4 regions of the Citrobacter sp. MNAZ 1397 genome follow, and region 4 is predicted to be linked to each of the others. Evidence: predicted binding sites of a transcription regulator. Region 4 holds the regulator's gene; each other region holds the start of a gene.

Region 1 (7,987 bases), 1.8 Mb from region 4:
ACACCACCCAGGCAGGCCAGGTGATCCACGGTGACCAGACAATCTGGTTCAAAATGCTGGAAGAAGGTACCAAGTCATTCAGCAGCGATACCTATCAGAACGCCGGTAAGTTCATGCAAGGCGAGTTCCCGCTGATGCTATTCGCGCTGCCTGCCGCCTGTCTTGCGATGTACCATGAAGCGCATACCAAAAATAAAAAAATCGCCGCCGGTATTCTCTTCTCCGCCGCGCTGACCTGTTTTTTAACCGGTATCACTGAGCCCGTCGAATTTACCTTTATTTTCGTCGCGCCGATTCTGTATGTGTTCAATGCGATCATGGCGGGTCTGGCCTATATGTCCATGTACCTGATGCATGCACATATCGCGAAGTCGTTCTCCGCCGGTCTCATCGACTACATTTCGTTTGGCATTCTGCCGTCGTTTAACGGCTATGAGACAAACTATCTGAATGCCGTCATCATTGGCATACCGATGGCTTTGATTTACTACTTCACCTTCCGCTTTGTCATCCGTCGCTTTGATGTTAAAACGCCGGGTCGTACCGAAGTGTCTGCGGATGCGAAAGACAAAACCGATGAAGAACTGGTCACCGAAATTGTTGACCTGTTGGGCGGGGCCAAAAACATCGATTCTGTCGGGTCCTGTATCACCCGTCTGCGTATTGAAGTGCTGGACGGCAGCCAGGTCGATAAAGAGGGGCTAAACGGCGTCGGCGCTCGCGGGGTGGTCTTTGTCGGTGATAAAGGTGTGCAGGTGATATTCGGCGCCAGAGCACAGTTTATTGCCCAGGCTATGGCAACATCACTCGGCAAATAACCTTGTGCGGGTAAGGTGAAATAAGTCTCCTGGTTTTACCCAGGAGGCTTTACTATTTCTGACTGATTATTCTGTACTTTCAGGGAGCACGATTGAAAAAGGTCAGCATCATTGATGTCGCTAAACTGGCGGGCGTTTCGGTTTCAACCGTCTCTCTGGTGCTGCGCCAGAAAGGGAAAATCTCCGACGCCACCATCGAAAGAGTGCAGTCGGCTATCAATGAGCTGGGATATGTGCACAATATTGCAGCCGCGAACCTGCGCGCCAATACCTCTAATCTGATCGGCCTGATCCTGCGCGATTTCAGCGACAGCTTTTCCATCAAAGTGATGGCGAGCATTGTTCAGGAGCTTGAACGTCAAGGCTACATGGTCTTCCTGGGCCAGCCACTGGATGACAACGAACACCTTGAACGCTGCCTGCTCTCTTTCAAGCAACAGGGCGTGGCGGGAGTTATTTATCTCTCCTCGGATACCCTCAACCCGCACTTACCGGAAAAGATCAGCCAGTGCCCGCTGCCGATGGTGGTGGTGTCGCAGTCGCAACCTGCGGAAAGTTGCAATCTGGTGATGCGCGACAGCCGCCAGGCCGCCAGCCTGGCGACGCGCTATCTGATTGAACGCGGACACCGAAACATTGCCTATATCGGCGGTCTGGAAAAAGACCTGGTACGCCATCAGCGTTTGTTGGGCGTACACAGCGCGCTCAAACAATACGGTATGGCGCTGCGCGATGAATACACGCCTGCCTGCAGCGAATCGACCGAATCAGCGAGCCTGGCGACTCGCCATCTGCTGGAAAAAAATAATACCATCACCGCCCTGCTGTGCCATTCGCCCAATGCAGTGATTGGCTCCATCAGCGGCATTCATCAGGTGGGCCGCACCATCGGTAAAGATGTCTTCCTGACACAGCAGGTGGCGCTGGTTGGCTTCGAGGATATGCTCCACGTGAATCTCACCTCCCCCTCTTTCACTTATGTCTCGTCTGCCAGCGAAGAAGCGGGCCGACAGGCTGCGGGGCTGATAATACGTAAGCTGAAAGAACCAGATTTGCTGACGCAGACCATTACCCTTTCCGGGCAACTGGTGGTGAGAGAGTCCGCATAGGAAAGTGGGTCTTACCGGAATGTACCGTGACGTTATCGCACGGTGCTGGTCGCTATGCCAGGATCTGATCAGAAAAGCGGGTTGTCGCGCTCAACAGGCGAACTTGTACTTTTCCCCGCGAATTTCAGATAACAGGTAGATAATGATGTCTGCGTCGCGTTTTATACTTCCCGTTTTACGCAAAGAAACAGAAACTTATCATGCCCACGATTATCACCCACGCCGCCGTTCCACTGTGTCTTGGCTTAGGTCTTGGCAGCAAAACCATTCCCCCACGCCTGTTACTGGCCGGCGTCGCCCTGGCGATGTTGCCGGATGCCGATGTGCTGGCATTCAAATTTGGCGTGGCGTACGGCAATATTTTTGGACATCGCGGCTTCACCCATTCGCTGCTGTTCGCCTTTGTGGTGCCAATTCTGGTGACATGGCTGGGGCGACGCTGGCTTAACGCCAGCCTGATGCGCTGCTGGGTCTTTTTAACCGTCACATTGTTGTCGCACAGTTTGCTGGATTCTATAACCAGTGGTGGGAAAGGGGTTGGCTGGCTTTGGCCATGGTCAGATGAGCGTTTTCTGGCTCCCTGGCAGGTGATTAAAGCCGCGCCGTTTGCCCTGTCGCGATATATGACCCCGTACGGGCATCAAGTGATTATTTCGGAACTGCTGTGGGTGTGGTTGCCGGGGATCGTTGTGATGGGCGTGTTGTGGCACTGGCGCAGACGTTGATGTTAAGCATCGTTCGCCCCAGCGTTGTGCAAACCCGTAGCCCCGGCCAGCGACAGCGCCGCCGGGGAATATCCCGGATGGCGGCGTAAGCGCCTTATCCGGGCTACGTCTCCCTCTGGGTAACGAGGAAAAACTACTTACGACGCCAGGTGGTACCCTGCGGGCCATCTTCCAGCACGATACCCATCTCGTTGAGACGATCACGCGCCGCATCGGCCGCCGCCCAGTCCTTCGCTTTACGCGCATCCAGACGCTGTTGAATCAACGCTTCAATCTCAGCCACTTCGCCATCATCGGCCTGCGCACCGCTTTGCAGGAACGCATCAGGTTCCTGCTCCAGCAGCCCCAGCACCGAAGCGAGCTTACGCAGATGAGAGGCCAGCGCATTCGCCGCCTGCATATCTTCTGATTTCAGGCGGTTCACTTCACGGGCCATATCGAACAGCACGGAATACGCTTCCGGCGTGTTGAAGTCATCATTCATCACCTCAACAAAGCGCGCTTCAAACGCCTCGCCGCCAGCCGCCGCGACAGACTTATCGGTGCCACGCAGCGCGGTATACAGACGCTCCAGCGCTGAACGAGCCTGCTTGAGGTTCTCTTCGCTGTAGTTCAACTGGCTGCGATAGTGGCCTGACATCAGGAAGTAGCGAATGGTCTCGGCGTCGTAATATTTGAGCACATCACGCACGGTAAAGAAGTTGCCCAATGATTTGGACATCTTCTCACGATCCACCATCACCATGCCGGAGTGCATCCAGTAATTCACATATTCGCCGTCATGGGCGCAGGTAGACTGGGCAATTTCGTTTTCATGGTGCGGGAACATCAGGTCCGAACCGCCGCCGTGAATATCGAAATGATTACCCAACTGTTTGCAGTTCATCGCGGAACATTCAATGTGCCAGCCCGGACGCCCTTCACCCCACGGAGAAGTCCAGCTCGGCTCGCCAGGCTTTGACATCTTCCACAGAACGAAGTCCATCGGATTACGCTTCACATCCACGACGTCCACACGGGCGCCCGCCTGCAGTTGATCGAGATCCTGGCGCGACAGTTGACCATAATTCGGATCCGTCGGCACAGAGAACATCACATCGCCGTTATCCGCTACATAGGCATGACCACGGGCGATTAACTGTTCAGTGATTTCGATGATCTCATGGATATGGTGCGTCGCACGCGGCTCCATGTCCGGGCGCAGAATATTGAGCGCATCAAAATCTTTGTGCATTTCCGCGATCATTCTGTCGACCAGCGCCACAAAGCTTTCGCCGTTCTCATTGGCGCGTTTGATGATTTTATCGTCGATATCGGTGATATTACGCACGTATTTCAGCGTATAGCCGAGAAAACGCAGGTAGCGGGCGACCACATCAAACGCGACGAAAGTACGGCCATGACCGATATGACAGAGATCGTAAACAGTGATACCACACACGTACATGCCGACTTCCCCGGCATGGATAGGTTTGAATTCCTCTTTTTGGCGCGTCAGTGTATTGAAGATTTTTAACATCGAAGATTCCATGTAGACGTGTGTGGACCGGAAAAACGCATATATTACCCGTAATTCAATCCCGAAGCAGCACTGATTGCAAGGTGATCGCGGCAGCAGGTTATGCTATAACAGGCGACTATCACTGACCCATAGTCGGGTCTGCGCACCACTCTACCGGAACAGGATGCAAAAATGGTTACTTTCCACACTAATCACGGCGACATCGTAATCAAAACTTTTGATGATAAAGCGCCTGAAACAGTTAAAAACTTCCTGGACTACTGCCGTGAAGGTTTTTACAACAACACCATTTTCCACCGTGTCATTAATGGCTTTATGATCCAGGGCGGCGGCTTCGAGCCGGGCATGCATCAGAAAGCAACCAAAGACCAGATCAAAAACGAAGCCAACAACGGCCTGAAAAACACCCGTGGCACGCTGGCCATGGCGCGTACTCAGGCTCCGCACTCTGCAACCGCACAGTTCTTTATCAACGTCGTAGATAACGACTTCCTGAACTTCTCTGGCGAAAGCCTGCAGGGTTGGGGCTACTGTGTGTTTGCCGAAGTGGTTGAAGGCATGGACGTGGTAGATAAAATCAAAGCCGTTCCTACCGGCCGCAGCGGTATGCATCAGGACGTGCCGAAAGAAGATGTCGTGATTGAAAGCGTGACCGTTAGCGAGTAATCGTGGCGACACTTTTTATCGCAGACCTTCATCTGCAAACAGAAGAACCGGCGATCACCGCCGGTTTTCTGCGTTTTTTGACAGGCACAGCCCGCCAGGCTGACGCGCTCTATATTTTGGGCGACCTGTTCGAAGCCTGGATTGGCGACGACGACCCCACTCCCCTTCATCGCGAGATCGCCGCCGCCATCAAGGCGCTGGTCGACAGTGGCGTTCCCTGCTACTTCATCCATGGCAATCGCGATTTCCTGCTTGGCAAGCGCTTTGCACGCGAAAGCGGCATGCAGCTCCTGCCAGAAGAAAAAGTGCTCGATCTTTATGGTCGCAAGGTGCTGATTATGCACGGCGATACGCTCTGCACCGATGATGCAGGCTATCAGGCGTTTCGCGCCAAAGTTCACAAGCCCTGGCTCCAGACGCTGTTTCTGGCCCTGCCGCTGTTTGTTCGCCAGCGTATCGCCGCAAAAATGCGGGCAAGTAGCAAAGCTGCCAACAGCAGCAAATCGCTGGCCATTATGGACGTGAACCCGCAGGCAGTCGTTGCCGCGCTGGAAAGACATCAGGTTCAGTGCCTGATCCACGGTCACACCCACCGCCCGGACGTACACGAGCTTATCGCAAACAGCAAACCCGCCATGCGCGTGGTCCTCGGCGCCTGGCATACCCAGGGCTCGATGGTGAAAGTGACCGCAGACAACGTCGAGTTAATCCCTTTTCCGTTCGGATAATTTGAGCCGCTGGATGATCATGCATCGACACAGCGGATTGCAGCATTCATCGCTACGCAACCGTTTTCCTTGCCCATTTTCCGTGCTATTCTTTGTGCCCTCAAAAGCTGTCCGTAGTCGCACCCACAGGAGTTTTCTTAACGCATGTCTTCTGCTAACCAACCGGCGCGTATCGCCATTGTCATGGGATCGAAAAGCGATTGGGCGACCATGCAGTTCGCCACCGAAATTCTCGATATCCTGAATGTCCCGCACCATGTTGAAGTCGTCTCCGCTCACCGCACGCCCGATAAACTGTTCAGCTTTGCCGAAAGCGCCGAAGAGAACGGTTTTCAGGTGATCATTGCGGGTGCTGGCGGCGCGGCGCATCTGCCGGGGATGATTGCAGCGAAAACCTTAGTGCCTGTGCTGGGTGTGCCGGTACAGAGCGCCGCGCTGAGCGGTGTGGATAGCCTCTACTCTATCGTCCAGATGCCGCGCGGTATTCCGGTCGGTACGCTGGCCATCGGCAAAGCAGGGGCCGCTAATGCCGCCTTGCTGGCCGCGCAAATCCTGGCGCAGCACGACGCCGAACTGCATCAGCGCCTGGCCGAGTTCCGTCGCGCTCAGACCGACGAAGTGCTGGAAAACCCGGATCCACGGGGGGCGGCATGAAACAGGTTTGCATTTTAGGTAACGGTCAGCTTGGGCGTATGCTGCGCCAGGCAGGCGAACCACTGAGCATCGCCGTGTGGCCCGTGGGGCTGGATGCGGACCCGGAAGCCGTGCCGTTCGCCCGGAGCGTGATTACCGCTGAGATCGAACGCTGGCCGGAAACCGCCCTGACCCGCGAACTGGCGCGTCACCCGGCATTTGTAAACCGCGATGTGTTCCCGATTATTGCTGACCGTCTGACACAGAAACAGCTGTTCGACAGACTCGGCCTTGCCACCGCACCGTGGCAGTTGCTGGCCGACAAAAGCGAATGGCCTGCGGTTTTCAATACGCTGGGTGAACTGGCGATTGTCAAACGCCGCGTAGGCGGGTACGACGGTCGCGGTCAGTGGCGCCTGCGTGCAGGTGAAACGGAACAATTGCCGGATGACTGCTACGGCGAATGCATCGTTGAGCAGGGCATCAATTTTTCCGGTGAGGTATCGCTGGTGGGCGCCCGCAGCCATGACGGCAGCACAGTGTTCTATCCGCTGACTCACAACCTGCATCAGGACGGTATTCTGCGCACCAGCGTGGTATTTCCGCAGGCCGACATGCGCCAGCAACAGCAGGCAGAAAGCATGCTCTCTGCCATTATGCACGACCTGAATTATGTGGGCGTGATGGCGATGGAGTGCTTCGTGACGCCGGCAGGCTTGCTGATTAACGAACTGGCGCCGCGCGTACACAATAGCGGCCATTGGACGCAGAACGGCGCCTCGATCAGCCAGTTTGAATTGCATCTGCGTGCGGTGGTGGATTTACCGCTGCCGCCGCCGGTAGTCAACAGCCCGTCGGTGATGATTAACCTCATTGGTAGCGATTTGAATTATGACTGGCTGAAACTGCCGCTGGTGCATCTGCACTGGTACGACAAAGAGGTGCGCCCAGGCCGTAAGGTGGGGCATCTTAACCTGAACGACAGCGACACTGGCCGCCTGAGCGCGACGCTGGAAGCGCTGGTGCCCCTGCTGCCGCCGGAGTATGCCAGCGGTATTGCCTGGGCGCAGGCGAAGCTTGCCTGATAACTGTCCCCGGCGGCGCTACGCTTGCCGGGGCTACAAAATCGTAGCCCGGATAAGGCGGTTACGCCGCATCCGGGAATGTCCCCGGCGCTGCGCTTGCCAGGGCTACAGAACCGTAGCCCGGATAAGACGTTTTCGCCGCATCCGGGAACTCTCCCCGGCGGCGCTGCGCCTGCCGGGGCTACAGAACCGTAGCCTGGATAAAGCGGTCACGCCGCATCCGGGAATGTCCCCGGCGGTGCTGCGCTTGCCGGGGCTACAAAATCGTAGCCCGGATAAGGCGGTCACGCCGCATCCGGGAAATCTCCCCGGCGGTGCTGCGCTTGCCGGGGCTAGAGAACTGTAGCCTGGATAAGACGGTCACGCCGCATCCGGGAACTCTCCCCGGCGGTGCTGCGCCTGCCGGGGCTACAAAATCGTAGACCGGATAAGGCAGTCACGCCGCATCCGGGATAGCCTCAGTGCCTGTCGCGCTTATCGGCGCGCACTGCCAGCCAGTCGCCCAGCATCTGCACGACCTGCACCAGCACAATCAGCGCGATAACCGTTACCACCATCACCTGCGTTTCGTAGCGATAGTAGCCGTAGCGGATGGCCAGGTCACCGACGCCGCCGCCACCGACAATCCCTGCCATTGCCGAATAACCAATAAGGCTCACCAGCGTAATCGTCAAACCGCGCAACAGGCCCGCGCTGGCTTC
Region 2 (7,987 bases), 1.0 Mb from region 4:
GGTCACCACCACCATGACCACGCCCATCACGATCACCACCACGATCATGATCATTCGCCTGCCCACACTCATTCTCAAGGGTTGGTTTTCCAGCCGGCCCAGGCCGCCAGCCTGAGTCTGAACCGGCCGGTGATCCTTTCTGTGCGGAAAGTTGAGAAACAAGAAGAGTATCGTGACGCGCACGAACTGGCCCATGCGCGGGATATTGAGCGCCGCTTTAACGGTACTAAGGTGACTAACGGGCAAATTCTGCTGTTTGGCCTGACAGGTGGACTCATCCCCTGCCCGGCAGCGATCACTGTGCTGTTGATCTGTATTCAGCTTAAAGCGTTAACGCTGGGCGCTACGATGGTGGTGTGCTTTAGTCTCGGTCTGGCATTAACCCTGGTGGCGGTGGGCGTGGGGGCTGCAGTAAGCGTACAGCAGGCAGCGAAACGCTGGTCAGGATTCAACACCCTTGCGCGGCGCGCGCCCTATTTCTCCAGCATATTGATTGCGCTGGTGGGGATTTATATGGGCGTTCACGGTTATTACACCCTGCAATAAGGCAAAAAAATGCCCGCGAGGTGCGGGCATTTTTATATGCTTTCAGGACTTATGCATAAACCGGGAAGCGTGCGCAGATATCCAGAACTTTACCTTTGACGCGCTCAATAACCGCTTCATCATTGATGTTGTCCAGTACATCACACATCCAGCCAGCCAACTCTTTCACTTCCGCTTCTTTAAAACCGCGACGCGTCACTGCCGGAGAACCGATACGGATACCGGAAGTCACAAACGGGCTCTTCGGATCGTTCGGCACGCTGTTTTTGTTGACGGTGATGTTAGCACGACCCAGCGCCGCATCCGCTTCTTTACCGGTCAGGTTTTTGTCGACCAGATCCAGCAGAAACAGGTGGTTTTCCGTACCGCCAGACACCACTTTGTAGCCACGGTTCAGGAACACTTCCACCATCGCTTTCGCGTTTTTAGCAACCTGTTGCTGGTAGACTTTGAACTCTGGCTCCATCGCTTCTTTCAGCGCGACGGCTTTCGCCGCGATAACGTGCATCAGCGGGCCGCCCTGAGCGCTCGGGAAGACAGCGGAATTCAGTTTTTTGTACAGCTCTTCGCTACCGCCTTTTGCCAGGATCAGACCACCACGTGGACCCGCCAGGGTTTTGTGGGTGGTCGTCGTGACGACGTGAGCGTGTGGAACCGGGTTCGGATAGACACCGGCCGCAATCAGACCGGCAACGTGTGCCATGTCGACGAACAGGTATGCGCCAATGCTGTCTGCGATTTCACGCATTTTTGCCCAGTCAACGATACCGGAATACGCAGAGAAACCACCGATGATCATCTTCGGTTTGTGTTCCTGAGCCTGCTTCGCCATGTCTTCGTAGTCAATTTTACCGGACTCATCGATACCGTAAGGAATGATGTTGTACAGTTTACCGGAGAAGTTGACCGGGGAGCCGTGAGTCAGGTGGCCGCCTTGCGCCAGGTTCATACCCAGAACGGTATCACCCGGTTGCAGCAGCGCGGTGTAGACTGCGAAGTTAGCCTGAGAGCCGGAGTGCGGCTGTACGTTCGCATAGTCAGCGCCGAACAGCTCTTTTGCACGGTCGATCGCCAGTTGTTCAACGATATCGACATACTCGCAACCGCCATAGTAGCGTTTGCCCGGATAACCTTCGGCATATTTGTTGGTCAGCTGAGAGCCCTGCGCCTGCATTACACGCGGGCTGGTGTAGTTCTCGGAGGCGATCAGTTCAATGTGTTCTTCCTGACGTACTTTTTCCTGCTCCATAGCCTGCCACAGTTCGGCATCATAATCGGCAATGTTCATTTCACGTTTTAACATCCGCATCTCCTGCTCAGCTAACAATAAAGCAACTCAAATTTGAGGGCCCGTTTTGGGTGACGGCTCACAGTATAACTGATTCATATCGCGATAACAGGTCTTGACAAAGGTTTTTACGCAAACGATTGGCTGCGCGCCAGACAAGGGTTTGAGAGATAATGCACTTTACCTTTGCAACGGAATTCTTTTCACGTTTGTGATGCAACTTCTTCACGTTTGTAATTCGTTGTTGCCCCCGCCCCCCTCTTTACAACCCAGGCATTTCACCTATAAGATGCATTTCAAATACATCTTATAAATCACCTAACAGGAAGCAACCATGCTTGACGTTCAGACCATCGCAACGGTGAAAGCCACCATTCCCCTGCTGCTGGAAACCGGTCCAAAACTGACCGCGCATTTTTACGATCGGATGTTTACGCACAACCCCGAGCTCAAAGAGATTTTCAACATGAGCAATCAGCGTAACGGCGATCAGCGCGAAGCGTTGTTCAACGCTATTGCGGCCTATGCCAGCAACCTTGATAACCTCGCCGCGTTATTGCCTGCGGTGGAAAAAATTGCTCAAAAACACACCAGCTTTCAGATCAAGCCTGCACAATACGACATTGTCGGTCATCACTTGCTGGCGACGCTTGATGAAATGTTCAGCCCAGGCAAGGACGTTCTCGACGCATGGGGTAAAGCCTATGGCGTGCTCGCTGGCGTTTTTATCCAGCGGGAAGCGCAACTGTATACTGAAAACGCGAGCAAGACCGGCGGCTGGGAAGGGACACGCCCGTTTCGTCTGGTGGAAAAAACCGAGCAAAGCGCGTTAATCACCAGCTTTGAATTCGCGCCTGTTGATGGACAACCCGTTGCTGATTTTCGCCCTGGGCAATACATCGGCATCTGGCTGAAACCGGAAGAATTTGCTTATCAGGAAATTCGCCAGTATTCCCTGACCCGCGCCCCTGACGGCAAACATTATCGTATCGCGGTGAAACGCGAAGAAGGCGGGCAGGTATCAACCTGGCTGCATCAGCGCGCGCAGGTCGGCGATGTGGTACATCTGGCGGCCCCCGCAGGCGATTTCTTTATGGATGTCGAGAGTAACACCCCGGTCACGCTTATCTCCGCTGGCGTCGGCCAGACACCGATGCTGGCGATGCTGGATACGCTCGCCAGGACAGGGCATAACGCGCAGGTAAACTGGTTTCATGCTGCGGAAAATGGCGATGTTCACGCCTTTGCCGGGGAGGTGAAAACACTGAGCAGCAAACTGCCGCGCGTGACGTCTCACGTCTGGTACCGCGCGCCTACCCATTTTGATAAACAGGCGCAGGCCTTTGATAGCGAAGGGTTGATGGATCTAAGTAAACTTGAGTCGGCATTCAGCGATCCGGCCATGCAGTTCTATCTCTGCGGCCCGGTGCCGTTTATGCAGTTCACCGCCAGGCAATTAGTCGGTCTGGGGATTAATGCTGAGAACATTCATTACGAATGCTTTGGCCCGCACAAAGTGTTGTAAGTGACGGGTTTGGCCCTCACCCCGCAAGGGGTGAGGGAGAGAATCAGATAGCCGCGTCGTCTTCTTCACCGGTACGAATACGTACCACGCGGGCGACATCAAAGACAAAAATCTTACCGTCGCCGATTTTACCGGTCTGTGCCGTGCGGATAATGGTGTCGACACAGGTCTCAACGATGTCATCAGTGACAACGATTTCGATTTTTACCTTCGGCAGAAAGTCCACCATATACTCTGCGCCACGATACAGTTCGGTATGGCCTTTCTGGCGACCAAAACCTTTGACTTCGGTCACCGTCATCCCGGTAATGCCGACTTCGGCCAGCGCTTCACGCACGTCATCCAGTTTGAAAGGTTTAATAATTGCATCAATCTTTTTCATGGTTGGTCCTTAAAAACGCTTGCCAGTAAGCTACTTCGTAATCGGTTGCTCACACTACCATATTCGCCAGGCCATTACTCTTTAAAGTCGTTGGCATCCAGCTCATGGCGCGAGAGCAATTTGTAAAATTCAGTACGGTTGCGCCCGGCCATTCTCGCCGCGTGGGTAACATTACCTTTGGTGATTTGCAGCAGCTTTCGCAGGTAATTGAGCTCAAATTGATTTCGCGCTTCCACAAACGTGGGCAGGGCCGTGTTCTCCCCCTCCAGCGCCTGCTCCACCAGCGCGTCGCTGATGACCGGCGATGAGGTCAGCGCTACACATTGCTCAATAACGTTGACCAACTGGCGCACATTACCCGGCCAGCCTGCGGTCATTAGCCGTTTCATCGCGTCGGTGGAAAAAGCGCGCACAAACGGTTTATGTCTGTCAGCCGCCTGGCGCAGCAGATGATTGGCCAGCAGTGGGATATCCTCCGCACGTTCCGCCAGCGCCGGGATTTTGAGGTTAACCACATTCAGGCGATAGAAGAGATCTTCACGAAACTCGCCGCGCGCCATCGCTTTGGGCAGATCGCGGTGGGTCGCGGAGATAATCCGCACATTGATGTCTATGTCACGGTTGCTGCCGAGCGGTCGGACTTTGCGTTCCTGCAACACGCGCAACAGCTTCACCTGTAGCGGAATGGGCATATCGCCGATTTCATCAAGAAACAGCGTGCCGCCTTCTGCCGCCTGGAAAAGCCCCTCACGGCTGCTGACCGCGCCGGTAAAGGCACCGCGCGCATGGCCAAAGAGTTCAGATTCCAGCAACTGTTCCGGTAACGCGCCACAGTTGATGGCAATAAAGGCATTTTTACTGCGCGGGCTGGCATTGTGAATCGCCTGGGCAAGGATCTCTTTCCCCGTCCCGCTCTGACCGTTAATCAGTACGCTGACATCAGACTGCGCCACCATTCTCGCCTGCTCAAGCAGACGCAGCATGACCGGGCTGCGGGTAATGATCGTATCGCGCCACTGATCGTCCGAGGCGGGCGCAGAGTGCTCCAGCGCCTCATCAATCGCCTTGTACAACGCATCTTTATCGACCGGCTTGGTCAGGAAGCTGAATACCCCCTGCTGCGTCGCGGCGACGGCATCCGGAATGGAACCATGCGCGGTGAGAATAATGACGGGCATGCCCGGCTGTACTTTCTGGATCTCTGTGAAAAGTTGCATACCGTCCATCTCATCCATGCGCAGGTCGCTGATGACCAGGTCAACTTTCTCCCGGGCCAAAACGCGGAGCCCTTCCTGCCCGCTCTCGGCGGTGACGATGCTGTAGCCTTCACTGGTCAGGCGCAAACCGAGCAGTTTTAACAAGCCCGGATCGTCATCCACCAGCAACAGATGGGCAGGTTTTCGGCTGGTCATGGTTTCGCGTCCTCTTGTTTCGTTTCGGTCCTTGCGGGGCGCGCGCTATCCGGCAGATCATTGCCCGCCGGTTTGCGGCTGGAGAGTCGACGTTCTATATCGGTCAGGTTTTCCAGTTTACGCGTGGTCGTTTCCAATTGCTCACGCAGGAATTGCTGCTGCTGACGTAATGTATCCAGTTCAGCATCCGTCGACTGCTGGAGCTTGCCATAACGGCCACGCTCTTCTGCCAGCTGGAGCTGCAATGTTTGCCCATCACGCCAGAGCTGATAAAGCGGGCGTACAGGGGCGGGAATTTGCGGGCTTAACACATCAAGACGTGCCGTATTCTCACGCCGTTCCAGCGGGGAAATTTTCGCACTCGACAGCAAAATGCCGCGCTTAAAGGCATCCTGCCATGTATCGTCTGACCAGGCGCGCGCCTCAGCACGTGCTTCTGCTGGCGCCAGCCGCCCTGCGCAATCCATACTGCGCAGCCAGAATAACGGGTTGGTATCGAAGGCCTGGCCGGTTAACGACCAAATATTACCGCAGTCCGTCAGCAGGAAATCGGCCAGTTGATGTTCCGGGAGCTGCTCTTCGAATTGTTCATGTACAGCATGCTCAGGCGTCTGGGATACACAGCCTGCCAGCAGCAGGCAGGGTAATGCACGACGCATTTTTTTAGGCAACAACACCGCGTCAGCCACGCGGGAAAAAACGTGCGACATACTCACCTGATTTCGCTTCATTTGTTGGATTTTTCCGACGCATTAAGCGGTAGCTCAATGCGAAAACAGACATCTGCATGAACGACGTCCACCAGATGCAACTCACCCTGCATACGGCGAACGCAGTCTCTGGCGATGCTTAACCCCAGGCCACTCCCCTTCACCGCGCCTTTTCGCTGATGGCTCCCCTGAAAAAAGGGTTCAAAAATCATACTGCGTTCCGCCTCAGGAATCGGCGTGCCGGTATTGGATACTTCAATACGCAGCCGCGAGCCCGCAAGATAGCTGTGAATATAAATGTTACCGGATTCAGCCCCATAGTGCACCGCGTTCGAATAAAGATTATCCAGCACGCTCATCAACAGCATCGGCTCAGACCAGCAGGAGGCGGCATCGAGCACAACCTCGGTATGCATCATTTTAGCTCGCGCGGGCAAACTGTGAGCCGTAAGAACCATATCTACCAGCGGCTCGATCTCCACGTCTTCCAGCTCAACCGCGCCATCCGCCAGTTTCCGGTTGTAATCGAGTAATTGTTCAATCAGTTTTTGCAGATTACGGCTGCTGTCATCAAGGATAGCCACTACCTCTTTCTGCTCCGCCGTTAACGGCCCGACAACCTGATCGGCAAGCAATTCGGTCCCTTCACGCATACTCGCAAGCGGGGTTTTCAGTTCATGAGAGATATGGCGTAAAAATTGATGACGCTGTGATTCGAGCCAGGAAAGACGTTCGCTCAGCCAGATGATACGTTCCCCCACGTAGCGCAGCTCACGCGGACCTTTAAACACAACCGTATGCCCAAGGGAACGCCCTTCCCCTAACCGGTTGATCATCCGTTCAATGCCCTTCACCGGGCCGATAATCATCCGCGTAAAGAGCAGTACCATGGCCAGACTCACCAGAAACAGCACCAGCGCCTGCCAGCCGAAGAATTGACCGCGCTCGGCAATTTCCTGCTGCAACTGCTGCCCACGGGAGAACACCACCTGCCGCGTTGATTGCACCATCTCGGTATTCGCCGCAGCAAAGGCTTCGAGCCGCGCGGACGCTTCTGCGCCCGGGCCGCTATTTTTGCACTGCAACTGGGCGAGATCATTCAAATCCTGACGCAGCGCCTGGTAGAGTTTTTCATCGGGCAGCACGCCAGCGTGCGCATCCAGCATCTCGCTATAGCGTTTACGTTGGCTCTGATACACCTTTGCCAGCGTAGAATCGTCCAGCACACAATACTGACGGTAACTGCGCTCCATCTCCAGCGCGGCATTGGTCATCGCCTCGCTACGTCGCGCATCGATAAGGGTGGTGCGATTCGTTTGTGCCGCCTGGGCGCTCAGGGCATTCAGGCTTTGCCATGCCTGCCAGGCAAGTACCAATAAAGGCAATAAGATCAGTAAGAACGCCATCATAACGACCTGGCGTAGGGAGCGGGGGAAAATGGGCCAGCGTTTCAACGCAATACTCTCGCAAATCGGGTTTAACAGGATGCTAGCTGAGTAATGTGCTACGGGGAAGCCAGAAAAAACAAAGCCGGGGATAAACCCGGCTTTGTTTAGCAATTAGGCGGTGCCTAACTCGACGTTTCGCCCGATATCTGAAAAAGCGAACTTTTATCAGCAGTTGGACGGCAGGCACCTTTAAGTGCGTCATTCGAAGTTTATGTAGCACGTCCCGAAGGGGCTGACATAAGAAGGTGAATGAGCCACTGGTTATTATTATGCAACACTTATGCCAAAACACAAAACAAAATGTTAACCATATGAAATATATGAAATTTACCAATTTAACCCATTCAATAGCGGTTGAATGATTTTCATGCTAAGTGTCTCCGATTAGCAACACCCTTTGCGCTCCAACCCATCATTCATATAAATCAATAACTTAAGTGTCTCCATTTAGAGACACCGTAACTGTGGTTTTGTCGCGTTTTCCCGACACATGCACATGCGGAGCGTCACAAATAAAAAAGCTCCCCGTCAGGAGAGCTTTCATAGGACATACAACCCGTAGCGGTAAGTTAGCCTAACTGCTTACGCGCGTTGCGGAAAATACGCATCCACGGGCTATCCTCGCCCCAGTTTTCCGGATGCCAGGAGTTAGAAACCGTACGGAATACACGCTCCG
Region 3 (7,987 bases), 720 kb from region 4:
TCATTGCCGTGCCGGATAGCCTGACCAGCCAGTTGCTGACCGCGCTGAAACCGCTGATCGACGAAGGCGGCCTGTCACGTATTGGCGTGACCAGCCTGCTCTCCGCGTCGGCGCAGGGTAAACAGGCGGTGGATGCCCTTGCCGGACAGAGCGCGAAATTGCTTAACGGCATACCTATTGATGAAGACGACTTCTTTGGCCGTCAGATGGCATTTAACATGCTGCCGATTCTGCCGGACCGTGAAGGTGCCGTCCCGGAAGAGCGTCGTCTGGTCGATCAGGTACGTAAAATTCTGCAGGACGACGGGCTGATGATATCCGCAAACTGTGTCCGTGCGCCGGTATTTTATGGTCACGCGCAGATGGTCAGCTTCGAAGCGCTACGCCCGCTGGCGGCAGAAGAGGCCCGTGATGCGTTTGCCCGCGGCGAAGATATTGTGTTGTCCGAAGAGAATGATTTCCCAACCCAGGTTGGCGATGCTTCCGGTAGCGCGCATCTTTCCGTCAGCTGCGTACGTAACGATTATGGCCAGCCTGAACAGATTCAGTTCTGGTCGGTGGCAGATAACGTACGTTTTGGTGGGGCGCTGATGGCGGTGAAGATCGCTGAGAAACTGGTACAGGAGTACCTGTACTAATGTCAGACGTAGTGGAACAACCGCTGCTGAAAATTGCCCTCGGCATTGAGTACGACGGCAGTAAGTATTACGGCTGGCAGCGTCAGCAAGAAGTACGCAGCGTGCAGGAAAAGCTGGAAAAAGCGTTGTCGCAGGTCGCCAATGAGCCGGTGACGGTTTTTTGTGCCGGGCGTACCGACGCAGGAGTGCATGCCACAGGGCAGGTGGTCCATTTTGAGACCCGCGCGGTACGTAAAGACGCGGCCTGGACACTGGGCGTAAATGCGAATTTACCTGGAGACATCGCGGTACGTTGGGTGAAAGATGTGCCCGACGATTTCCATGCGCGATTTAGCGCGACGGCGCGTCGTTATCGCTATGTTATCTACAATCATCGTTTACGTCCGGCAGTACTGAACCAGGGGGTTACGCATTACCATCTGCCCCTTGATGCACAGCGTATGCAGCGTGCGGCGCAGTGCCTGCTGGGTGAAAATGATTTTACCTCGTTTCGCGCGGTACAGTGCCAGTCGCGCACGCCGTGGCGCAACATGATGCACATTAACGTTCAGCGTTACGGTGTGTATGTGGTGGTGGATATCAAAGCGAATGCCTTTGTACATCATATGGTAAGAAATATTGTCGGTAGCCTGATGGAAGTGGGTGCCAACAACCAGCCGGAGAGCTGGATAGCAGAGCTACTGGCGGCTAAGGACAGAACGCTGGCGGCAGCAACGGCGAGAGCTGAAGGGTTGTATCTGGTATCGGTGGATTATCCGGACCGTTTCAACTTACCCCACCCGCCAATGGGTCCGCTGTTTCTCGCGGACTAGTCGCAATCAACCAAGGCATAGACAATATGGACGTAATTCGCTTTCTTATTGATTTCATTCTGCACATTGATGTTCATCTGGCGGAACTGGTCGCGCAATACGGTATCTGGGTTTACGCGATTCTGTTTCTGATTTTGTTCTGCGAAACCGGTCTGGTGGTCACGCCGTTTTTACCGGGGGATTCGCTGCTGTTCGTCGCGGGCGCGCTGGCCTCACTGCCCACGAACGACATCAACGTTCACGTGATGGTGATGCTGATGCTTGTTGCGGCCATTCTCGGCGATGCGGTGAATTACACGATAGGGCGCCTGTTCGGCGATAAGCTCTTTAGCAACCCGACCTCGAAAGTGTTCCGTCGCAGCTATCTCGATAAAACCCATCAGTTTTATGAGAAACACGGCGGCAAAACCATTATTCTTGCCCGCTTTATCCCCATTGTGCGCACGTTCGCTCCCTTCGTTGCCGGGATGGGACATATGTCCTATCGCCATTTCGCGGCGTTCAACGTGATCGGGGCGCTGTTATGGGTGCTGCTGTTTACTTATGCTGGCTACTTCTTCGGCACGTTGCCGATGGTGCAGGAAAATCTTAAGTTACTGATTGTCGCGATTATCGTGGTGTCTATACTTCCTGGTGTGATTGAGATCATTCGCCACCGTCGAGCGGCAGCGCGACAGGCAAAATAAGATGTCTATGGCGGTTCGACCACTTTTTTATCCCAAGTTGCGAACTGTTATGTTTTAATGTGCCCCATTTATGGGCTACCAGGTTCATGTATAAAGGTTATCAATGAGCTGGATTGAACGAATCAAAAGCAATATTACCCCCACCCGCAAGGCGAGCATCCCTGAGGGTGTGTGGACGAAATGCGATAGCTGCGGTCAGGTACTGTATCGTGCCGAGCTGGAGCGTAACCTTGAGGTCTGCCCGAAGTGTGACCACCATATGCGCATGACTGCGCGTAACCGTCTGCATACATTGCTGGACGAAGGTTCAATGGTGGAACTGGGTAGCGAACTTGAGCCGAAAGACGTGCTCAAGTTCCGTGACTCCAAAAAATATAAAGACCGTCTGGCGACGGCACAGAAAGAGACCGGCGAAAAAGACGCGCTGGTGGTAATGAAAGGTACGCTGCATGGCATGCCAGTTGTCGCGGCAGCGTTCGAATTCGCCTTTATGGGCGGCTCCATGGGCTCTGTAGTGGGTGCGCGTTTTGTTCGTGCCGTTGAGCAGGCGCTGGAAGATAACTGCCCGCTGATCTGTTTCTCCGCCTCGGGTGGCGCACGTATGCAGGAAGCGCTGATGTCGCTGATGCAGATGGCGAAAACCTCCGCAGCGCTGGCGAAGATGCAAGAGCGCGGCCTGCCCTACATCTCCGTACTGACTGACCCAACCATGGGTGGCGTTTCCGCGAGCTTCGCGATGCTGGGCGATCTGAATATTGCCGAGCCGAAAGCGCTTATTGGTTTTGCCGGTCCGCGCGTGATTGAACAGACCGTGCGTGAAAAACTGCCGCCGGGATTCCAGCGCAGTGAATTCCTGATTGAAAAAGGGGCGATCGATATGATCGTTCGTCGTCCGGAAATGCGCCTGAAACTGGCGAGCATTCTGGCGAAGCTGACCAATCAGCCAGCACCGAACCCGGATGCGCCGCGTGAAAGCGTGGTGGTGCCCCCGGTGCCCGATCAGGAAGCCGAGGCCTGATAATACCGAAGGGCAGGGCCATCACGGCGCTGCCCTTTTGCTTTTTACATCGTCAAACATCCTACGGGCATCATGGAAAATAAACGCATTTTGCAAGCCACGTCGCCCCTGGCCGCGTGGCTTTCTTATCTGGAAAACCTGCACAGCAAAACCATTGACCTGGGACTTGAGCGCGTAAGCCAGGTTGCCGCGCGTCTTGATGTTCTGCGACCGGCACCGTTTGTCTTTACCGTTGCGGGAACCAATGGCAAAGGCACGACGTGCCGTACCCTTGAATCCATTCTTCTGGCGGCCGGTTATCGCGTGGGTGTCTACAGTTCGCCGCATCTTATCCGCTATACCGAGCGCGTTCGCGTACAGGGTGAGGAGCTGGCTGAGCTCGACCACACGCGTTCTTTTGCCGAAATTGAAGCCGTGCGCGGTGAAACCTCATTAACCTATTTTGAGTACGGTACGCTGTCGGCGCTGTGGTTGTTTAAACAGGCGAAGCTGGACGTCGTTATCCTCGAAGTGGGACTGGGCGGGCGTCTTGACGCCACCAATATGGTTGATGCGGATGTCGCCGTCGTGACCAGCATTGCGCTCGATCATACCGACTGGCTGGGGCCAGACAGAGAAAGTATCGGTCGCGAAAAAGCGGGCGTCTTCCGTGGCGGTAAACCGGCGGTGGTTGGCGAAAGCGATATGCCGTACACCATTGGCGAAGTCGCCGCGGAAAAAGGCGCTCTGCTGATGCGCCGTGGCGTGGACTGGCAGTATGAAGTAGAGCAGGGGCAGTGGCGTTTTCGCGACGGCCAGGGCGAGCTGACAGGTTTACCGCTGCCGCAGGTGCCGCAGCCCAATGCGGCGACCGCGCTTGCGGCACTGCGGGCAAGCGGGCTGACGGTGAGCGAGCAGGCTATCCGTGACGGTATTGCCTCTGCGATTTTGCCTGGTCGCTTCCAGATTGTGCGTCATAACCCGCGTCTTATTCTGGATGTGGCGCATAATCCTCATGCGGCGGCTTACCTTGCCGGGCGGCTGTCGGCAGAGCCCGGGCGCGGCCGCGTGCTGGCGGTCATTGGCATGCTGCACGATAAAGACATCGCCGGAACGCTCGCCTGTCTGGAGCCTGTGGTCGATAGCTGGTATTGTGCCCCTCTGGAGGGGCCACGCGGTGCGACGGCAGAGCAATTGATGGCGCACTTACCGCAAGGGAAAGCGTATCAACACGTTGCGCAGGCCTGGCAGGCAGCGATGGCGGAGGCCACAGCAGAAGATACCGTGCTGGTGTGTGGTTCATTCCATACGGTGGCACATGTCATGGAAGCGATGGAAGCGGGGAGAACCGGTGGCAAGTAAGTTTCAGAACCGTTTGATGGGAACCATTGTGCTGGTTGCGCTCGGGGTAATTATTCTTCCCGGGCTGCTGGACGGGCAAAAAAAGCATTATCAGGATGAGTTCGCCGCCATTCCTCTGGTACCCAAACCCGGGGATCGCGATGAACCGGATATGATGCCTGCGGCCACGCAGGCGCTCCCGGCTCAGCCGCCGGAAGGGGCGGCGGAAGAGGTGCAGGCTGGCGATGCGGCAGCGCCGTCGCTGGATGCCTCTCGTCGTGCTGTTAGTGGGGCGACGACGCCGGATGTCACGACGCAACCCGTCGCGCCGAAGCCGGCTGAACAGCCAAAACCGGTTGAGAAGCCGAAGCCACAGCCACAGAAACCCGCAGAGCAGGTAGCGGCAACCCCGCCTGCGGATCAGGCGCCCACTGCAGATAAATCGGCGCCAGTAGGGAAAGCCTGGGTAGTGCAACTGGGTGCGCTTAAGAACGCCGATAAAGTTAATGAGATTGTCGGTAAACTGCGCGGCGCAGGTTATCGCGTTTATACCGCGCCAACCACGCCAGTACAGGGTAAAATCACCCGCATTCTGGTGGGTCCGGACGCATCGAAAGATAAACTCAAGGGTTCGCTTGAGGAGCTTAAACAGCTGTCAGGTTTGAGCGGCGTGGTAATGGGTTATAGCGCGAACTAGTGTGCGTTTTGTACCCCCTGACGTTGTCCCTCTCCCCAACGGGAGGGGGTGAAAAGCGGCACTGGAGCGATCTTCTCGCTCTTTCAGGGAGAGGCCTGGAGGGAAGGGAGATTGGGTTTTTGATACCAATAAAACACGCCCGAAGAGGCTAAAGATTCGATGGCGTTGAATATTTTTTCAGCGCCATTTTTATTTACGCGCGGGAAGGAAATCCCTACGCAAACGTTTTCTTTTTCTGTTAGAATGCGCCCCGAACTGGACGACAGGGCGTAAATCGTGGGACACATATGGTCTGGATTGATTACGCCATCATCGCGGTGATTGGTTTTTCCTGTCTGGTTAGCCTCATCCGCGGCTTTGTTCGTGAAGCGTTATCACTGGTGACATGGGGTTGTGCTTTCTTTGTTGCCAGTCATTACTACACTTACCTGTCAGTCTGGTTTACGGGCTTTGAAGACGAACTGGTGCGCAATGGGATTTCCATCGCCATCCTGTTCATCGCGACGCTGATTGTTGGCGCTATCGTCAATTACGTGATAGGTCAACTTGTGGAGAAAACCGGCCTGTCGGGTACAGACAGGGTGTTGGGGATCTGTTTTGGCGCGCTACGCGGGGTGCTAATCGTCGCCGCCATTCTGTTCTTTCTCGATACCTTTACGGGCCTGTCAAAAAGCGAAGACTGGCAGAAGTCGCAGCTTATCCCGCAATTCAGTTTCATCATCAGATGGTTCTTTGACTATCTGCAAAGTTCGTCAAGTTTCTTGCCCAGAGCGTAATCGCTCTGAGATGTGGCTTAACGAGGAAAAGACGTATGTGCGGTATTGTCGGTATCGCCGGTGTTATGCCGGTCAACCAGTCGATTTATGACGCGTTATCGGTGCTTCAGCACCGTGGTCAGGATGCCGCTGGCATCATCACGATCGATGCAAATAATTGTTTCCGTCTGCGCAAAGCAAATGGTCTGGTCAACGATGTTTTCGAAGCCCGCCATATGCAGCGTCTTCAGGGCAACATGGGTATTGGCCATGTGCGTTACCCAACCGCTGGCAGCTCCAGCGCCTCCGAGGCTCAGCCTTTTTACGTTAACTCCCCTTACGGCATCACGCTTGCCCATAACGGCAACCTGACCAATGCCCACGAGCTGCGTAAAAAGCTGTTTGAAGAAAAACGCCGCCACATCAACACCACGTCTGATTCAGAAATCCTGCTGAACATTTTCGCCAGCGAGCTGGATAACTTCCGCCATTACCCGCTGGAAGCAGATAACATTTTCGCCGCTGTCGCCGCGACCAACCGCCAGATTCGTGGTGCGTATGCCTGTGTTGCGATGATCATCGGCCACGGTATGGTTGCTTTCCGCGACCCGAACGGTATTCGTCCGCTGGTGCTGGGCAAACGCGATATTGGCGATGGCCGCACCGAGTTCATGGTAGCGTCCGAAAGCGTGGCTCTCGATACGCTGGGCTTTGAATTCCTGCGTGATATCGCGCCGGGCGAAGCTGTCTACATCACCGAAAAAGGCCAGCTGTTTACCCGCCAGTGCGCGGATAATCCGGTCAGCAACCCGTGCCTGTTCGAATACGTCTATTTTGCGCGTCCGGACTCCTTCATCGACAAAATCTCCGTCTACAGCGCGCGTGTCAATATGGGCACGAAGCTTGGCGAGAAGATTGCGCGTGAATGGGAAGATCTGGATATCGACGTGGTCATTCCCATCCCGGAAACCTCCTGCGATATCGCGCTGGAAATCGCCCGTATTCTGGGTAAGCCGTACCGTCAGGGTTTTGTGAAAAACCGCTACGTTGGCCGCACCTTTATCATGCCGGGTCAGCAACTGCGTCGTAAATCTGTCCGCCGTAAGCTGAACGCGAACCGCGCTGAATTCCGCGACAAAAACGTCCTGCTGGTGGATGATTCCATTGTGCGTGGTACCACCTCTGAGCAGATTATTGAGATGGCGCGTGAAGCCGGAGCGAAGAAAGTGTACCTCGCCTCTGCGGCGCCGGAAATTCGTTTCCCGAACGTGTACGGCATCGATATGCCGACCGCAAACGAACTGATTGCGCATGGTCGTGAAGTGGATGAGATTCGCCAGATCATCGGCGCTGATGGCCTGATTTTCCAGGATCTGAGTGATCTGATCGACGCCGTACGCGCGGAAAATCCAGATATCCAGCAGTTCGAATGCTCGGTATTTAACGGCGTGTACGTTACCAAAGACGTTAACCAGCAGTACCTCGATTATCTCGATTCCCTGCGTAATGATGATGCCAAAGCGGTACAGCGTCAGAACGAAGTGGAAAACTTAGAGATGCACAACGAAGGGTAATCGACCCGTTTCGCCCTCTCCGTCCGGAGGGGGCGCTCATCAGTTGCAACTGCTGGCATAATGCGGCAAAGTCTGCCTCAGTGTAGATAAAGGCGACGGATATGAAACGACTCATTGTGGGGATCTCAGGGGCCAGCGGTGCGATTTACGGCGTGCGCTTGTTGCAGATATTACGCGACGTGGCGGACATTGAAACCCATCTGGTGATGAGCCCGGCTGCGCGTCAGACCCTCTCCCTCGAAACTGATTTTTCCCTGCGTGATGTTCAGGCTCTGGCGGATGTCGTGCACGATGCCCGCGATATCGCCGCCAACATCTCTTCCGGCTCTTTTAAGACTGCGGGCATGGTGGTGTTGCCCTGCTCGATAAAAACGCTCTCTGGCATTGTCCACAGCTATACCGACGGCCTGCTGACGCGTGCGGCGGATGTGGTGTTAAAAGAGCGTCGCCCGCTGGTGCTGTGCGTGCGTGAAACGCCGCTGCATTT
Region 4 (7,987 bases):
TTTCAATCACGATGTCACACCCGCCTACCAGTTCGCCATCAACCCACAGCTGTGGGAAGGTGGGCCAGTTTGCATATTTCGGCAGCTCGGCGCGAATGTCCGGGTTCTGCAGAATATCAACGTAAGCAAAGCGTTCGCCACAAGCGGAAAGTGCCTGCACTGCCTGTGCAGAGAAGCCGCAGCTTGGCAGCTTCGGGGAGCCTTTCATATACAGGAGAATCGGGTTTTCAGCGATCTGGCGCTGGATTTTTTCAAGGGTAGAGCTCATTGTCTTGCTTCCTTCAACTTCTTTTCGGCAGATAGTCATCATTGTAACGGTTAAGGTGCGTAACCGAAAATAACATTTTGTTCACCACTCATTATTTTATCGTCTGTGGCGATAAGTTGCTTTCAAAATGTCATTTATCTCACGTTTTACCGCACGCAATAGTTCACTATTTGACCTTCCTCCAGGGGCAATTGGCGATTTTTTTTGCGCTTGCTAACGAAACACAGTTTTAGATGCAAAAACCCTATTAACTTTTCGGCTTTTTTTAGATTAGAATCGACGCGGTTCTAAATCATACGCAAGCATTATTGAATGCCTGCACTTATCAGGGGATTGCTCAGTGGCGCGAATTCATACAGCTTCGATCACGCTCTGTGCTTTGTTGTTCACCACGTTGACTTTCACGCCATTAGCGAGTGCTTCCGAGCAAACGCGAGGTTCGGCCGTGCATAAGACAACGCATCTGGCGAAAGCATCCGAGAGTAAGAAAAAAACCACCACAGAAAAAACATCAAAGAAAAGCAGTCGCACCGAAACAAAAACAACGGCTAAAGCCGGAAATAAGAAAGCAGCAGCGACGAAAAAAACGTCGACCAGCAGCAGTAAAACCACCAGTAAGAATTCCTCCCGTCACAGTAAAACCAGCACGAAACCCATCGCCGCTACCGCTATGACGGAAAAATGCACAAAGCGTAAAGGCCATAAGCCGCATTGTGTAAAAGTGAAAAGCAGCAAACCTGTTGCTCTTTCCGAAGCGCACAAAGTCCGTATCCAAAAAGTACAGAAAACTGCCATGTCCAAGCTGATGAATCAGATTGGCAAACCTTACCATTGGGGTGGCACCTCCCCGATGACCGGGTTTGATTGCAGTGGTCTGGTCTATTACGCCTATAAAGATCTGGTGAAATTCCGCATTCCCCGCACCGCGAACGAAATGTATCACCTGCGTGATGCGTCTCCGGTCAACGTTGCGGAACTGGAAAGCGGCGATCTGGTATTCTTCCGTACGCAGGGCCGTGGTACCGCTGACCACGTGGGTGTTTATGTCGGCAACGGCAAATTCATTCAGTCGCCACGCAGCGGCCAGGATATCCAGATTACCTCATTAAGCGAAGATTACTGGCAGCGTCATTATGTGGGTGCCCGCAGAATGGTTACGCCAAAAACCATCCGCTAATCTCTTACCTGCCGCTCAGGCGGCGGGTAACTCTCTCTTTTTTATCCCCTTTCGATTTGCTACCCTATCCTTACACTCAATAAGGTTATTGAGTGCATTACAACAATAAGGAGTGAAGCAATGTCGTTCGAATTACCTGCATTACCGTATGCAAAAGACGCCCTGGCACCGCATATTTCTGCGGAAACGCTGGAGTACCATCACGGCAAACACCATCAGGCTTATGTCACCAATCTGAATAACCTGATCAAAGGTAGCCCGCTTGAAGGCAAAACGCTGGAAGAGATTATTCGTAGCTCTGAGGGCGGCGTGTTGAACAATGCAGCCCAGGTCTGGAACCACACCTTCTACTGGCATTGTCTGGCCCCGAACGCAGGCGGCGAACCTGCTGGTGCAGTAGCAGCTGCGATTGCCGACGCATTTGGCAGCTTTGCTGAGTTTAAAGCGAAATTCACCGATGCCGCAGTGAAGAACTTTGGTTCAGGCTGGACGTGGCTTGTGAAAAACGCCGATGGCAAACTGGCCATTGTTTCGACATCGAATGCCGGAACACCGCTGACCACCGACGCTACGCCGCTGCTCACTGTGGATGTGTGGGAACACGCCTACTACATTGACTACCGTAACGCCCGTCCAAACTATCTGGACCATTTCTGGGCGCTGGTCAACTGGGAGTTTGTCGCGAAGAATCTCGCTGCATAATCATCAGGAGGGGAAACCCTCCTGTTTTTTTATTCCGCCGCTGTGCAGGTGCGCTCTGCATTCGTTCTACCGGAAAGCAACACCAGCAGTAGCGCCATCCCCGCGATAATCGCCCCGGTTACCGGCACGACGGTATATCCCAGTCCACCCGAAATCACCGCGCCCCCTGCCGCTGCCCCCAGCGCATTGCCCAGGTTAAATGCACCGATATTGACAGATGATGACAGGCCCGGGGCTTCATGCGCCACGCGCATAACACGCATCTGCAACGGAGGCACCACCGCGAAGGTTGCCGCGCCCCAGATAACCATACTGATTGCCGCACCGATTTCACTGCGCGCCAGCCAGGGAATAGCAGCCATAATCACAATCAACAGCAGCAAGAAGCCTTTCAGGGTCGCCGTAACCGAGCGGTCGGCCAGCTTACCGCCAAGGTAGTTGCCGATGGAGAATCCAACGCCCACCAGTACCAGCATTGCGGTGATAAACGCAGGCGTGGCATCGGTAATACGGTGCAGTACCGGTGAAATGTAGGTATAAAGCGTGAACATCGCCCCGGCCCCCAGAACCGTCGTCAGCAACGCGGAAACCACCTGAGGACGCATTAATACTGCCAGTTCTTTGCGCACATCAGGACGTTCACCGGCGCGACCTTTCGGCAATGAAAAGTAGAGACTGACCATAGCTATGATACCCAGCCCCGCAGTGGCAAGGAACGACATGCGCCAGCCAATCGCCCCGCCCAGCCAGGTTGCTGCAGGCACACCGCCGATATTGGCGATAGTCAGCCCCATAAACATAGTGGCCACTGCGCTGGCCTGTTTTTCTTTTGCCACCACGCTTGCGGCCACCACAGAACCAAGCCCAAAGAAAGCGCCATGGTTCAGACTGGTAATGATCCGCGAGAGCATTAATGTTGTGTAATCAGGTGAAAGCGCCGACAGTACGTTCCCGAGGGTAAAAATCGCCATCAGAAATACCAGCGCATTACGTCGCCCCCGATGTGAAAGCAGCAACGTCATTAACGGTGCGCCAACCATGACGCCAATGGCATAGGCGCTAATAAGCATACCCGCTGCCGGGATCGAGACATCCACGCCCTGGGCGATAACGGGGAGTAACCCCATGGGTGAAAATTCGGTCGTACCGATGCCGAAAGCGCCAATCGCCAGGGCAAGCAGTGGGAAATTGATCTTCATAAATAGACTCCGGAATTGCCGTGTCGACGCGCGACACCGTCACAGAAGTCAAAAGTATGACATTAATCACAAAAAACAGAAGTTAGCGAAATGGGAAAAGACTATTGCCAATTTGATGACAATCGGGGAGAGAGACGGGGGAAAGAGGGCTCTCCCCCGGGATAAATCAATGCAGTGCGGCAGTCAGTCCGCCAGCAACAATCAGAGCAAGTACAATTACGGTAGTTACTAAAGAAAACTTCAGGTCGGTGCTCATCAATTTTTCTCCTTATTAATTCCCACACAAAAAGTGATGTAACGCATTTTTGCACAAATAAACGTAAAAATCTTGCAGGATTTAGAGTGATACACGTTTTAGCACTTCCCCTTTTGGCCAAGATCAGACAAAATTCGACGCTAAATTTATTAGCGTACCGGCCATTGACTCCCCTCCTGACGTCCAGTGTCTTTTTCCCGGCGTATTGCAATCCCTTCTATGGGTACAGGGTGATGGAAGGCAAACGTTTACCTTATGTATTATCAGGAGTTTACGATATGGTCTGGAGTAAGATCTGATGGCAACGATTAAAGACGTAGCGAAGCGAGCAAACGTTTCCACCACAACCGTATCACATGTAATTAACAAGACGCGTTTCGTTGCAGAAGAGACGCGTAACGCGGTCTGGGCAGCGATTAAAGAGTTACACTACTCTCCCAGCGCGGTTGCCCGCAGTTTGAAAGTTAATCACACCAAATCTATTGGCTTGCTGGCGACCAGTAGCGAAGCGGCTTATTTCGCCGAGATCATTGAAGCAGTCGAGAAAAATTGTTTCCAGAAAGGCTACACCCTTATTCTCGGCAATGCCTGGAACAACCTGGAAAAACAGCGCGCCTATCTGTCCATGATGGCGCAAAAACGTGTCGATGGCCTGCTGGTCATGTGTTCTGAATATCCGGAATCGCTACTCAGCATGCTGGAAGAGTATCGCCACATTCCTATGGTGGTAATGGACTGGGGTGAAGCAAAAGCCGATTTTACCGATACGGTAATCGATAACGCCTTTGCCGGCGGCTATATGGCTGGTCGTTACCTGATTGAACGGGGCCATCGCGAGATTGGCGTTATCCCTGGGCCATTAGAGCGCAACACGGGCGCGGGTCGTCTTAGCGGCTTTATGAAAGCGATGGAAGAGGCCCACATCACCGTACCGGAAAGCTGGATTGTGCAGGGTGATTTTGAGCCGGAGTCTGGCTATCGTGCAATGCAACAGATATTGACCCAGTCTTCTCGCCCGACCGCGGTATTCTGCGGTGGTGACATTATGGCGATGGGCGCGTTGTGCGCGGCCGATGAAATGGGTCTGCGCGTGCCGCAGGATATTTCGGTGATCGGTTATGATAATGTGCGCAATTCACGTTTCTTTACCCCTTCACTGACGACTATCCACCAACCGAAAGACTCGCTGGGTGAAACCGCGTTTAACATGCTGTTGGACCGCATAGTAAACAAGCGTGAAGAGTCGCAGTCTATTGAAGTGCATCCACGCCTGATTGAACGCCGCTCGGTTGCCGACGGTCCTTTCCGCGACTATCGCCGTTGATCCTGCCGGGAGCAGTTCATTCCTGCTCCCGCAGCCATTCCCTGTTCAGCGTTTCGCTGTCGCCCAGATAATCCAGTAACCAGCTCAGCGCCGGTGAAGCGTCATTCTGCTGCCAGGTCAGACAACAGGCGGCGTCCGGGAAAGGATTTTCGAGTGCCAGCGCAACCCACTCACCGCGATCAATCCACGGTCGGGCGAAATGCGCAGGCACCATCCCGATACACAGCCCGGCAGACAAGCAGGCCGCAGATGATTCCCAGTCAGGCGCGACGACCCGCTTCTGATTATCCAAAAGCCAGGTGATGCGTTTAGGCAGCGAACGGGAGGTATCTTCGCGTACCAGAGATGGCCAGTTCCGTAACGTATCATCACTGAGCGGCGATGCCATCGCCGCCAGCGGATGATGGCGAGCGACCACGCATTTCCAGCTCAACATGCCCATATCGCGAAAGGTATAACGACCCCCGACCGGGATCGCCTGGGTTGCGCCGATAGCCAGTTCAACACGTCCATCGGCCAGGGCATCCCACACACCGTTAAACACCTCCTGGGAAACCAGCAGTTCGACATCGCTAAAATGGCGATAGAAATCGACAATCATCTGCCGCGTACGTTCCGGTTTAACGATGTTATCAACGGCGATGGATAACTGCCCCCGCCAGCCGTTGGCAATTTGCTGACACTGTTGACGGGTGATCTGCATTTTTTTGATAACAGAACGACCCTCTTTCAAAAACCACACGCCAGCGGGCGTCAATTCGACATCCCGATGACGTCGTTCAAACAACGGCACCGCCAGCCACTCTTCAAGTTGACGTACGGTATAGCTGACCGCAGAAGGCACACGATGTAACTCCTGCGCCGCACCGCTAAAGCTGCCATTTCGGGCCACGGCATCAACCACTTCAAGGGAATATTCTGACCACATAATCTGCCTGCAAAAATTTTGAAACCACCGGACAAATATTAGCGTTTCACAAGCTGACTTGCACTCCTTAGACTCTGGAGCCCTGTTTACCTGCCACAAAAAGAGATCTGCCATGCAACCTGGAAAAGGATTTTTAGTCTGGCTCGCGGGCTTAAGCGTACTGGGCTTTCTGGCCACCGATATGTACCTGCCGGCGTTCGCCGACATTCAGCAAGATTTAAATACGTCTGCCGCCGCGGTCAGCGCGACGCTGAGCCTGTTCCTTGCCGGCTTTGCCGTTGCCCAACTGGTATGGGGTCCGCTGTCGGATCGCTATGGTCGTAAACCTGTTTTGCTCAGCGGACTGGCCATTTTCGCCGTCGGCTGCCTCGGCATGCTGTGGGTGCAGAACGCAGTATGGTTGCTGGTGCTGCGTTTTATCCAGGCCGTCGGCGTTTGTGCGGCTGCCGTGACCTGGCAGGCACTGGTGACGGATCATTATCCGGCGCAGCGAACAAATCGCATTTTTGCCACTATCATGCCGCTGGTGGGTTTATCTCCTGCCCTCGCGCCTCTGCTTGGCAGCTGGATTCTGGCGCACTTCTCCTGGCAGGCAATCTTCGCCACATTATTTATGATAACCGTCATATTGATGCTTCCGGCGCTGCGTCTGCGCCGTGGCGCACAACTCCCTGCACAAACCACACAGGCGCTGACTTTCGCCGCGCTGCTGCGCGATAAAGCCTATCGCGGCAACGTGCTGATTTATGCCGCCTGCTCAGCCAGCTTTTTCGCCTGGCTTACCGGTTCACCGTTTATTCTTCATGAGATGGGATACGGCCCCGCTGTGATCGGTCTGAGTTATGTGCCGCAAACCATCGCCTTTCTGGTCGGGGGTTACGGCTGTCGTGCCGCATTGCAAAAATGGGCTGGCGCCCGTTTATTACCGTGGTTGCTGCTGGCCTTCGCATTGAGCGTTGCGGCAACCTGGGGGGTGGGGCTATTGCCTGGCGCCTCGCTGACCGCCCTGTTGATCCCCTTCTGTCTGATGGCGATGGCAAATGGCGCCATTTATCCGATCGTGGTGGCTCAGGCGCTGCGTCCCTTCCCGCAGGCTACCGGCAGGGCGGCTGCCTTGCAGAATACACTGCAACTGGGGCTCTGTTTTGTTGCAAGTCTGGTGGTCTCGGGGTTCATTGCCCACCCTCTGCTTGCCACCACCAGTGTGATGCTGTCGACGGTCATTCTGGTTGCTTTTGGCTACCGTATGCAACGCCAGGAAAGTGAGAGTTATCATGCAGATGAGGTCAGTGAATCGTCTTCGCATGCGTAGTTTCACGAGCGACTATGTTACAGTTTAGTGATTAGCTTGCTAACAGTTTTCTGTTGTATCACCGGATTTTGAGGCCTATACTCTTTTCCGGCTAGTTACAAATACGATAAATATTATGTATTAACGGGAGCCGGAGTGCTCCCGTACGACCATGGAAGGCCTTTCTGGCAAGGGGCATCTCCCTTCCTCTGTTCTACGTCGGATATCAGCCTCACGGCGCAAACCGTGAGATTTCTCACATACCTCAAAAAGCGTCTACGCTCTTTTAAGGTTCTGATCACTTGCTGGTGGTGGAGAAGTTATGAGTTCATCGTGTATAGAAGAGGTTAGCGTACGGGATGATAACTGGTTCCGTATCGCAAACGAGTTGCTGAGCCGCGCCGGTATCCAGGTAAATGGACCGTCGGCATCTGATATTCAGGTTAAAAACCCTGATTTTTTTAAACGCGTTTTGCAGGAGGGTTCGCTCGGGCTGGGGGAAAGTTATATGGACGGCTGGTGGGAATGTGACCGGCTGGACGTGTTTTTTACGAAAGTCTTGCGTGCCGGGCTGGAAAAACAGCTCCCTCGCCATTTGAAAGATACCCTGCGTATCGCCGGAGCAAGACTCTTTAACCTGCAATCCAAAAAACGCGCATGGATCGTCGGCAAAGAACATTACGACCTGGGCAACGATCTTTTTACCCGCATGCTGGACCCACAGATGCAATACTCTTGCGCCTACTGGAAAGAGGCTGAACGCCTTGAAGACGCGCAAATTGCCAAACTACGCCTGATTTGCGAAAAACTGCAACTCAAGCCAGGGATGCGCGTGCTGGATA

The links. The regulator PurR, encoded in region 4, represses purine synthesis genes. The targets are predictions, from matches to a motif close to CANGCAAACGTTTGCNTG.
Region 1: the regulator PurR is predicted to act here: its motif matches at 5,622-5,639, upstream of purE (5-(carboxyamino)imidazole ribonucleotide mutase).
Region 2: the regulator PurR is predicted to act here: its motif matches at 1,964-1,981, upstream of glyA (serine hydroxymethyltransferase).
Region 3: the regulator PurR is predicted to act here: its motif matches at 5,387-5,404, upstream of cvpA (colicin V production protein).

What each region holds. Positions count from the first base shown of each region.
Region 1 is NZ_JAKIVH010000001.1:2,828,453-2,836,439, forward strand. It holds gene L2097_RS13300 (PTS transporter subunit EIIC) at 1-818, shown strand, start outside; gene malI (Mal regulon transcriptional regulator MalI) at 911-1,927, shown strand; gene L2097_RS13310 (metal-dependent hydrolase) at 2,128-2,652, shown strand; gene cysS (cysteine--tRNA ligase) at 2,786-4,171, opposite strand; gene ppiB (peptidylprolyl isomerase B) at 4,346-4,840, shown strand; gene lpxH (UDP-2,3-diacylglucosamine diphosphatase) at 4,843-5,568, shown strand; gene purE (5-(carboxyamino)imidazole ribonucleotide mutase) at 5,713-6,222, shown strand; gene purK (5-(carboxyamino)imidazole ribonucleotide synthase) at 6,219-7,286, shown strand; gene L2097_RS13340 (hypothetical protein) at 7,279-7,632, shown strand; gene L2097_RS13345 (methionine ABC transporter permease) at 7,745-7,987, opposite strand, start outside.
Region 2 is NZ_JAKIVH010000001.1:48,440-56,426, reverse strand. It holds gene L2097_RS00260 (nickel/cobalt efflux protein RcnA) at 1-546, shown strand, start outside; gene glyA (serine hydroxymethyltransferase) at 596-1,849, opposite strand; gene hmpA (NO-inducible flavohemoprotein) at 2,169-3,359, shown strand; gene glnB (nitrogen regulatory protein P-II) at 3,403-3,741, opposite strand; gene glrR (two-component system response regulator GlrR) at 3,816-5,153, opposite strand; gene qseG (two-component system QseEF-associated lipoprotein QseG) at 5,150-5,884, opposite strand; gene qseE (two component system sensor histidine kinase QseE/GlrK) at 5,881-7,317, opposite strand; gene purL (phosphoribosylformylglycinamidine synthase) at 7,881-7,987, opposite strand, start outside.
Region 3 is NZ_JAKIVH010000001.1:323,124-331,110, forward strand. It holds gene L2097_RS01350 (aspartate-semialdehyde dehydrogenase) at 1-638, shown strand, start outside; gene truA (tRNA pseudouridine(38-40) synthase TruA) at 638-1,450, shown strand; gene L2097_RS01360 (DedA family protein) at 1,477-2,136, shown strand; gene accD (acetyl-CoA carboxylase, carboxyltransferase subunit beta) at 2,240-3,154, shown strand; gene folC (bifunctional tetrahydrofolate synthase/dihydrofolate synthase) at 3,227-4,495, shown strand; gene dedD (cell division protein DedD) at 4,485-5,171, shown strand; gene cvpA (colicin V production protein) at 5,459-5,947, shown strand; gene purF (amidophosphoribosyltransferase) at 5,983-7,500, shown strand; gene L2097_RS01390 (UbiX family flavin prenyltransferase) at 7,602-7,987, shown strand, end outside.
Region 4 is NZ_JAKIVH010000001.1:1,046,866-1,054,852, reverse strand. It holds gene grxD (monothiol glutaredoxin 4) at 1-268, opposite strand, end outside; gene L2097_RS04840 (C40 family peptidase) at 609-1,445, shown strand; gene sodB (superoxide dismutase [Fe]) at 1,566-2,147, shown strand; gene L2097_RS04830 (MFS transporter) at 2,177-3,346, opposite strand; gene cydH (cytochrome bd-I oxidase subunit CydH) at 3,513-3,602, opposite strand; gene purR (HTH-type transcriptional repressor PurR) at 3,901-4,926, shown strand; gene punR (DNA-binding transcriptional activator PunR) at 4,943-5,854, opposite strand; gene punC (purine nucleoside transporter PunC) at 5,967-7,166, shown strand; gene cfa (cyclopropane fatty acyl phospholipid synthase) at 7,468-7,987, shown strand, end outside.